One region of the Formosa sp. Hel3_A1_48 genome, then DNA from elsewhere that is predicted to be linked to it. Evidence: riboswitches for the same ligand, from Rfam matches in the RefSeq annotation. Region 1 holds a riboswitch; the other holds the start of a gene.

Region 1 (4,433 bases):
TGTTGGACATATCTGTAAATATATTATATATTGGCTAACGAATTTAATTTTTTTGAAAAATTTAACCTAAGATATTATTAATAATTTTACGATGTTTACCCCCTGATGTAGGGTCATAAGAAATTGATTTTCAAGGTTTTACATCTATTTTTAAATTATGACTAAACCACAAAAAGATAATTTATTTATTCTGATTAGATCGCTGACAAAGTCCGAAAAGAGGCAATTTAAGCTTTACATCGGACGACTTGGAGTAAATGAAGACTCAAAATTTTTATTGTTGTTTAAAGTCATGGAAAAATTAAAGCTATATAATGAGCAAGCTATTTTAAAAGAGGGTTTTGTGAAAAAGCAACAGCTTTCAAACCTCAAAGCACACTTGTACAAACAGATTCTTATAAGCTTGCGGCTTAATCCTTCACATCAGAATTTAAGAATACAGCTCAGAGAGCAACTTGATTTTGCTACCATTCTTTATCACAAAGGTTTGTATAAGCAAAGTTTGAAAATTTTAGACAAGGCAAAGGCTCAAGCCATAACAAATCAAGAAAAAAATATTGCTTATGAAATTGTTGAACTTGAAAAAGTTGTTGAATCTCAGTACATCACTAGAAGTCTAAGTAATAGAGCTGACGAGCTTACTGTTCAAGCTAAAATGTTAAGTCGCCAGAATTTAATTGCCAGTAAACTTTCGAATTTGTCTTTACAGCTCTACGGATTGTTTCTTAAAACAGGCTATGTCAAAAACGACACTGAATACCAAAATGTAACAAATTATTTCAATAAGCGGATGCCTAAATTTGAATTGAAGGAGCTTGGTTTCAGAGAAAAACTTTGGTTGTATAAATCTTATTTGTGGTATAGTTTTTTGGTACAAGATTTTAAATCCTGTTATAAATATTCCAAAAAGTGGGTTGATTTATTTTACGATAATGAGCCTATGATTCGTTTGAACCCTGTATTCTTTTTAAGAGGTTACCAATACCTTTTAGAGGCTTTATTTTTTGTAAAGCACCACAAAAAATTCAAAACTGTACTTAGCGAGTTAGAGCAAATTGTTCTAAAATCTTGGTTTCCTCGAGACGAGAATATTGATGGTTTGGTTTTCTTATACGTCTATTCTAATAAAATTAATTTGCATTTTATTCAGGGAACATTTAAAGAAGGTCTACCTTTAATCAACGAGGTTGTTGCCGGTTTAAAGACGCATTCGGACCAGGTTGATGAACATCATGTTATGGTTTTTTATTACAAAATAGCAAGTTTGTATTTTGGAACGGAAGATTATGTAAATGCCATCAAATATCTTTCAAAAATTATAAATAACAAATCACTTCAGATGCGCGAGGACTTGCTCTGTTTTTCGCGCATATTAAATTTAGTAGCACACTATGAGGCCGGCGAGGATTACGAATTGGATCGACTTATTAAAAACACCTATAAATTTCTCATTAAAATGGAGGATTTATACGCTGTTCAGCGTGAAATGGTTGCTTTTTTAAGAAAGCTTGTAGATATTTACCCCCATCAATTAAAAGCTGCATTCAAGTCTCTTCTTCAAAAATTACTTACTTATGAAAACCACCCTTACGAGCGCCGTGCCTTTTTGTACCTTGATATTATTTCCTGGCTAGAGAGTAAAATAGAAAATAAGTCTACAGCAGACATAATAAGAGAAAAATTTACTAAATTAACATAGGTTTATTATTTTTTTTAGAAAATTATTTGGTTTTTAAATTTTAATATTTGAATATTTGCACTCACAAAGTTCAATAATTTAGTGAAATGTTATCAAGAAAGGCTGAAGGAATAGACCTGTTGACGCCTTAGCAACCCTGCAAACTATTGGAGAAGGTGCTAAATTCTACTTCTTATATTTTTATAATTAGATAGATAACAAGAGATACTTTTAGTATATCTGAATTCTTTTTAACATTTTTCTTTAAGATTCGCCAGAAATGGTGTGTTTGACTTTTGTTTTAATTTATTATTAACTCAAAAAATAGAAAAATGAGTACTCAAAAATTTGCAACAAATGCATTACATGCGGGACATGACACCGCTCAAAATGGAGGTACACGTGCTGTACCAATTTATCAATCTACTGCTTATGTTTTCAACGATTCAGATCATGCGGCAAATCTCTTTGCTCTTGCTGAGACCGGAAACATTTACACTCGAATTAACAACCCTACAAACGACGTTCTCGAACAGCGTTTAGCTGCTCTTGAAGGAGGAATTGCTGCTGTAGTTACTGCCTCAGGAACATCAGCTATAGCGACTTCATTACTCACCTTACTGAAAGCTGGGGACCACATTGTGGCTTCTAGTAGCTTGTATGGAGGAACTTACAATTTATTGAGTGTTACCCTTCCAAGACATGGAATTACTACAACTTTTGTCGATCCCTCTGATGCTGAAAATTTCAAAAATGCAGCTCAAGAGAACACGCGTGCGTTTTTTATAGAGTCTCTTGGAAATCCTAAGTTAGATGTATTGGACATTCAAGCTATTTATAATGAGGCTAAGGCCTATAAAGTCCCTTTGATTGTAGACAATACGGTGGCAACGCCTTATTTGCTAAATCCAATTGAATATGGCGCAAATATTGTCATCCATTCACTTACAAAATACATCAATGGTAACGGTACTGCTTTATGTGGTGTAATTATCGATGCAGGTACATTTGATTGGGCTAATGGGAAATTCCCAGAATTTACAGAGCCTTCAGCCGGGTACCATGGATTAGTATACAGCGAAGCGCTAGAAGCTGCAGCATTTATCGCGAAAGTTAGAATAGAAGGGCTCAGAGATTACGGTGCTGCATTAAGCCCTTTCAATGCTTTTCAAATTATTCAAGGCCTTGAGACGCTTGAAATAAGAATTAAAAAACACAGCGAAAATGCATTGGCTCTTGCCAAATGGCTTCAACAACAAGAGCAGGTGACTTGGGTTAATTATCCAGGACTAGAAACGAGTGCTTACAAATCTTTGGCAGATCGTTATTTGCCAAATGGGCAAAGCGGATTAGTTACTTTCGGAGTAAAAGGAGGATTTGATACTGCCAAGACGATTGCAGATACAACAAAACTATTTTCGCTCCTTGCAAATATTGGTGACACAAAATCTCTAATTATTCACCCAGCAAGTACAACACACCAACAGCTAAGTGACGAGGCCCAAGAATCGACTGGAGTAACAAAAGATCTCATTCGTCTTTCGGTAGGTCTGGAGGATATCGAAGATTTAAAGGCAGACTTAGTAGAGGCTTTTAAGGCTGTTGATGCACTTGTTGAAGTTTAATCTCAAAATATAAATTTATGAGTGATTTGACATTTTCAGTGCGTGGGCAAAGCAATTCCGCAACAAAATTTACAGCCAAAGCAAGACAATTTAGTTTAATAATAGATGAACCAGATACTCTAGGAGGGAATGACGAAGCTGCCAACCCTGTTGAATTTATTTTAGCAGGACTTGCAGGCTGTCTCAATGTAGTTGGTCATCTTGTAGCAAAAGAGCTACACTTTGAATTAAAGCAATTGGATATTGAGATTACAGGAGAAATCAACCCAAATAAATTTTTAGGCTTATCTAAGGACGAACGTTCAGGATTCAAAGCAATAAATGTTTCACTGAAAACTGAAGCTGATGCTAGCGATGCAACTTTAGAAAAGTGGTTAGAAATTGTTCAGGACCGCTGCCCTGTAAAAGACAATTTGTTAAACCAAACCCCTTTAAAATTAAAATTGGAACAGCTGATTTATAATTAAAATTATTGGATTGAGTAAAATTCAACATATAGACATTCCAAATTATACCACAATTTCTGGTAAGACAATACCTATTAATTTGTCTTACCAGTTATTTGGTTGTGCGCTGCAAAGCGCACCAGTTGTTTTAGTGAATCACGCGCTCACCGGTAATTCAAATGTTACAGGTTCCGAGGGTTGGTGGAATGCACTTATTGGTCCAAACAAGCCTATTGATACTAATCTATTTTCGGTTTTGGCGTTTAATATTCCTGGTAATGGATTCGACGGGAACCCAAATCATCTCATTCATAATTACAAAGACTTTATTGCAAGAGATATTGCCGAGCTTTTTCTTTTGGGATTAAAGGCATTGAGTGTTGATCAATTATTTGCGGTCATAGGTGGTTCTTTGGGAGGAGGTATTGCTTGGGAAATGGCAGCGATCAATCCTAAAATAACGAAACATTTAATCCCAGTAGCAAGCGACTGGAAATCTACAGACTGGATTATTGCTAATTGTTTGATTCAAGAACAGTTTTTACTCAATTCTAGCCAACCACTGCACGACGCGCGGCTGCATGCCATGTTGTGCTACAGAACACCGGAATCCATAAAAAACAGATTCCAACGTTCTCAGAACTCAAACTCTAATTTATTCAATATCGAATCTTGGTTACTCCA
Region 2 (4,433 bases), 430 kb from region 1:
CTTTTTGTCCAATACAAACAGGACATCCTTTCCCATCTAATCGGTTGTAAATATTCGATTGCCATTCGTGGTCATCTGCTACGTCACATTTCCACCAATATTTTATATATTTTTTTAGGTTTTCATCGTCAAAAGAAAAACCACTATTCTTTGTGGGATGCCATTGTTTGGCAACTTCAGGGTGAGTTTCAGCAAGTGATTTTTTATTTTTTGACGGCATCTTTTGGCAAGGTTATTTATTTTCCTTCATTTTCAAAAGCACCTGAGAGTTTTCTAAAAATTTATTTGTAATCTTATTTACTGCAGGGGATATTTTTTCTATAAACAAGTTTACTTTTGTTTTGATTTCGTCATCAGTTAGTTCGGGAATTTGGTCAAAATCAAACTTAATATTCTGCTGATAATTCACTAACCATTGTTTACCCTTAGGTTCTTTAAAACCTTCAATCTCTCTTAGCATTGAGTCTAGTTTTTTAACATCATAATTGTCATCAGAAGGAGCAATTACAGGCTTAAATACTAGTTTTTTGTTTGGAGGGTAAACTATAAATTCCATTAAAAATGATTCTCGATTTTTCCATCCATTTTTCTTAATCTTATTAAAATATATTAAGTCTTTTATTTCTGGAGTGTAGAATCTTAAATACTTTCCGCTACAAGATCCTAAGATCCATCCCTTTTTTTCAATTTCTTGACTTAAAATTGGAATTAATCTATCAACAGGCTGAGGTTTGTGTTCGATTACAAAATCAAAAAGTTCTCTATGGTTTTCATAAATATTTTGTGCGGTCTTGATTAGTTTGTCACTCCCCATAATTTCTCTCTTAATTGTTATAATGTAATCTGATATATAATTTTTTACTCTTTCGTTTAATGAATGGTCATAAATATCCAAAATTCTTTCTAAAGACTCAACTACAAAGTTATACCCAATAGGGTGATAGTAGTCTGTTTGTGTTTCGGAATCTAATCCATCAGGGTTAAGATAAACAAATGTTTTTTTATGCTCTGGAAACTGGTTTTCAACAATTTTTTTATAGCGTTCTAATTGATTTGAATGTTCCTTTGATCCAACTTTATTTTCTATACATATGATTATACCATCCACATTTATAAGAATGTCAATATTACTCCACTCTCTTAAGACTTTTGTGGATGAAAGATCTAATCCCTCGACAGCAACTTGATCAATATCTTCAAAACGGTTAGAAGAGAAGACTTCTCTTAAAAACCTTTTTAAAAATAATCCCCCTAATTTGTGTGACTCATTCGGGTCAAGCAACCAGGCTAAAAAGTTTGAATGCCTAATTTCCGCTCTTGTTATACTTAAGATTTGAAATATATTAGGCTTCTTTAACCCTAAATCCAACTCGTCAAATTCTATATCGTTGAGTAGATTATTGTATTGTTTTTTTACCAAATTTAAATTCATAATTAACACAAACTGTTATTTAAATTATTCACAATTACCTCTGTAGGATTATTTTTTTTTAAAATGATTGTATCCAATTAGTAGAAGCCCTAAACTGAAAGATATAATACCACCGATTAAATAATCGTACTCTTTTTCTATGAAGAGTGCATGCTTACCTCCTCTACTATTGGAATTTTCATATCGACTATATTCATTTTGAGTTATCTCTATTTTATGAATTGATCGTGTTCGATAATATCTTTCCTTATAAATTATCCTAGACGATACAAGAAAAGAAAGTATCATAATAAATACAATTGTTTGTTTTTTCATTTTGTCTATATTTGTTAAGCATCAAGAACGCTAATGCGTACCAACCGACAAAATCGATGCACGGTGGTTTAGAATGCGGGAACTCTCCAAAATAATCGAGTATACCATATCCTCTCCTTGTTGCAATATATTAAATAATTAATTATTAAAACAGACACAATGGACCAGAAGACTTTTTTAAAAGAAATGGCAAAACACGCACAAAGAAACACTACAGACACAAGAAGAGAAGATTCGAAAAATCTAAAGAAAATTCAGATTAAAACATTCAAACCTAAAGACGACTGTGGCAGGCTAATGGATTCAATAGATATTAATTCTTTAGAGTTATTCGCTGAAATGATGAGAGATAGATATGGAAATAGAGATGAAGATTAATTTATAGTCAAAAACCCTTAACTTAGTTTTATGAGAAAATTTATTGATAGTTGGTTTGGCAGCAAAAGTGACTCTGAGCAGCATAAGAAAAAACGTTTTATTTTTCTTATTATTTGGTTAACAGTTGTGTTAATTTCCATTGCATTATATTTTTTCAGAGACTCTTTATTATGTACTCTGGGTGGAATAGATCACGAAGATGCTTTCATATACTTGTGGATTGGACTAATATGTTCATTTTTTCAAATTGGTACCGCTAAAAATTATAAATTAATTAGATCAAAAAGAGGAGATTTAAGTTTCATTTTTAATTTTTTAAACTTAGTAATCCCAATTGGTTTTACACTAGGCGGCATATATATAATAATTGCAGACAGTAAAATGTGTGAATATCTTAAGTTACTTTAATGAGAAATTTATTTCTATTATTATTTACAACTGCACTAGGGTTTGGACAGGAAGATAATTTAGATTGGATATTGGCTCAAATGATGAATAATTCAATTGAATCGTATAATATTTTAAAATTATACAATGATTTACCAAATGAATTATCCTACACAACACATGATGGTACAGAAATTAGCACAAAAAAGAGTTCAGGTACCTACTCATATTTAGACCTATCGTCAAAAGAAAGTATACTTAAATCTATGTCTGTTAATATTCACGAGATATGTCATGGCCTTACAAGTTTATACTTTTTTAAAGAAATGAAATCTAATTATCTGCCTCACGATTTTAAAGATATAAGATCTTATTTTTATATATCAGATAAAAATAACTATATAAGTATTTTTAAAGGTATAGTGTTCCCCTCATCAGAATTAGCGAAGATTATCCCTGAAGCATTAATTACTTCAAGATATGAAACTTACATTAAAGGAGATTCATCCACTCAAGTTGATGGAATTATTGGTTTATTAGACGAGTTTAATGCATACTATCATTCATCTAAGTTCTCTTTTGATATGCTACCGATATATAAGGAAATATACCCTAATGATTATCTAATGGAATGGGTAATGGATCTGCAAAGTAAAATGACTGCATATCATGAGTTTGATTTTTGGATCAAGGAGTACATATTGCATTCCAAAATATATTACCCAGAACTGTACTATGAAATTATGAAAAAAGAATCCGCATTTCGAATTTATAAGGATATCCGAAAAAAATATAAAAATTTAATTTCAAAATATTCCAGTGTTGTGGAAAATGAAAAAGTAAAAATGAAGTATTATTACAATACTGAGTTTTGGGAGGATGATTATTTTAGATTAATTAATAGGCTGTCAAATAAAAAATATGATTTTATAAACAACTTAATTAAATCGTAAGCATTCAAACTGTTTAATTGTGGTAATGATCCAACATACAATAAATCGCCCGAAACTGTAAAAAGGGAAATCAAAAAGTAAAATAGGGTAGGTAGAGATTTTTAATTTTTAAAAATCTCCCTTAAAGCCATAATCAATGTTTTTACCCATAAACTTTGTAACATACTTTGTAACACCTTCGTTATCGTTGATGATTTGATAGTCTCCCACAGAGCAACTAAATGTTTTCTTTAATTCGGAATACGTTATAGTTTTTTTTGATGATATGAGCACATGAGTGTGATTGCTTTTCCAGTCCCCTTTATCTCTTTCAGTAGCAAAGAAAACACGCGTAACGGAAGTTTGTTTATTAAATAGGTTTTTCATCCAAGTTCGAACTGTCATGTAGTTGTATTTATAATTTGAACGTAGTGTAATAAAGTAATTCCATTTGTAGGTATTTAACCAAGATGCGTATTGTTTGTTTATTTCCATAACATGATTATTAGACATAACATAGATTAAGCGATTCTCACGCTTTCGATAGACTTTCTATCTGTAGCGCAATAATAAAAATGTTTGACATTTATGCTGATAAAATTTGATTGTCATTTTTATGTCGGACTTTTTTAATGACTCTTTGACCTGTAGAATTAACTTTAGGGTTATTTATTTTTTTAATAATATCTTCTAACTTTAGTAATTTTTTAAGTTTGGTTTGTCCGTTTTCAATCAATTTATGAATTATCATTTCAAACATCTCATGAACTCTGTATTTAATTAAAATCTCAAAATGATATGTTGAATACTTGACTAACATTTCTTGCGCTTGAGTGTCCTTATAGTGTTTCGAAATAGTATTGTCTTGCTGAAACATAAGTTCCCTTATGTCGTAGTCAGGAATGTTATTTATTGATGCGATTGTATTGAAGGCTTTTCTTGCAGACTTAAAATTATGACTTGTTAGTTTTTTAAACCTTTTTGATTGT

The links. A riboswitch is a leader RNA that binds a small molecule or an ion and turns the genes downstream of it on or off. The one in region 1 is predicted to bind S-adenosylmethionine.
Region 2: another riboswitch for S-adenosylmethionine. It lies ahead of FORMA_RS05030 (hypothetical protein); the one in region 1 lies ahead of FORMA_RS06955 (O-acetylhomoserine aminocarboxypropyltransferase/cysteine synthase family protein).

The regions. Positions count from the first base shown of each region.
Region 1 covers NZ_CP017259.1:1,534,276-1,538,708, forward strand. Annotated here, with positions in the region: gene FORMA_RS06945 (2-isopropylmalate synthase) at 1-10, opposite strand, end outside; gene FORMA_RS06950 (hypothetical protein) at 158-1,699, shown strand; SAM riboswitch class I at 1,786-1,900, shown strand; gene FORMA_RS06955 (O-acetylhomoserine aminocarboxypropyltransferase/cysteine synthase family protein) at 2,011-3,303, shown strand; gene FORMA_RS06960 (OsmC family protein) at 3,321-3,770, shown strand; partial or broken gene FORMA_RS06965 (alpha/beta fold hydrolase) at 3,781-4,433, shown strand, end outside.
Region 2 covers NZ_CP017259.1:1,102,216-1,106,648, reverse strand. Annotated here, with positions in the region: gene FORMA_RS05045 (zinc-ribbon domain-containing protein) at 1-220, opposite strand, end outside; gene FORMA_RS05040 (PDDEXK-like family protein) at 233-1,432, opposite strand; SAM-I-IV-variant riboswitch at 1,761-1,851, shown strand; gene FORMA_RS05030 (hypothetical protein) at 1,907-2,125, shown strand; gene FORMA_RS05025 (hypothetical protein) at 2,156-2,533, shown strand; gene FORMA_RS05020 (hypothetical protein) at 2,605-3,465, shown strand; gene FORMA_RS05015 (hypothetical protein) at 3,574-3,957, opposite strand; gene FORMA_RS05010 (Arm DNA-binding domain-containing protein) at 4,031-4,433, opposite strand, start outside.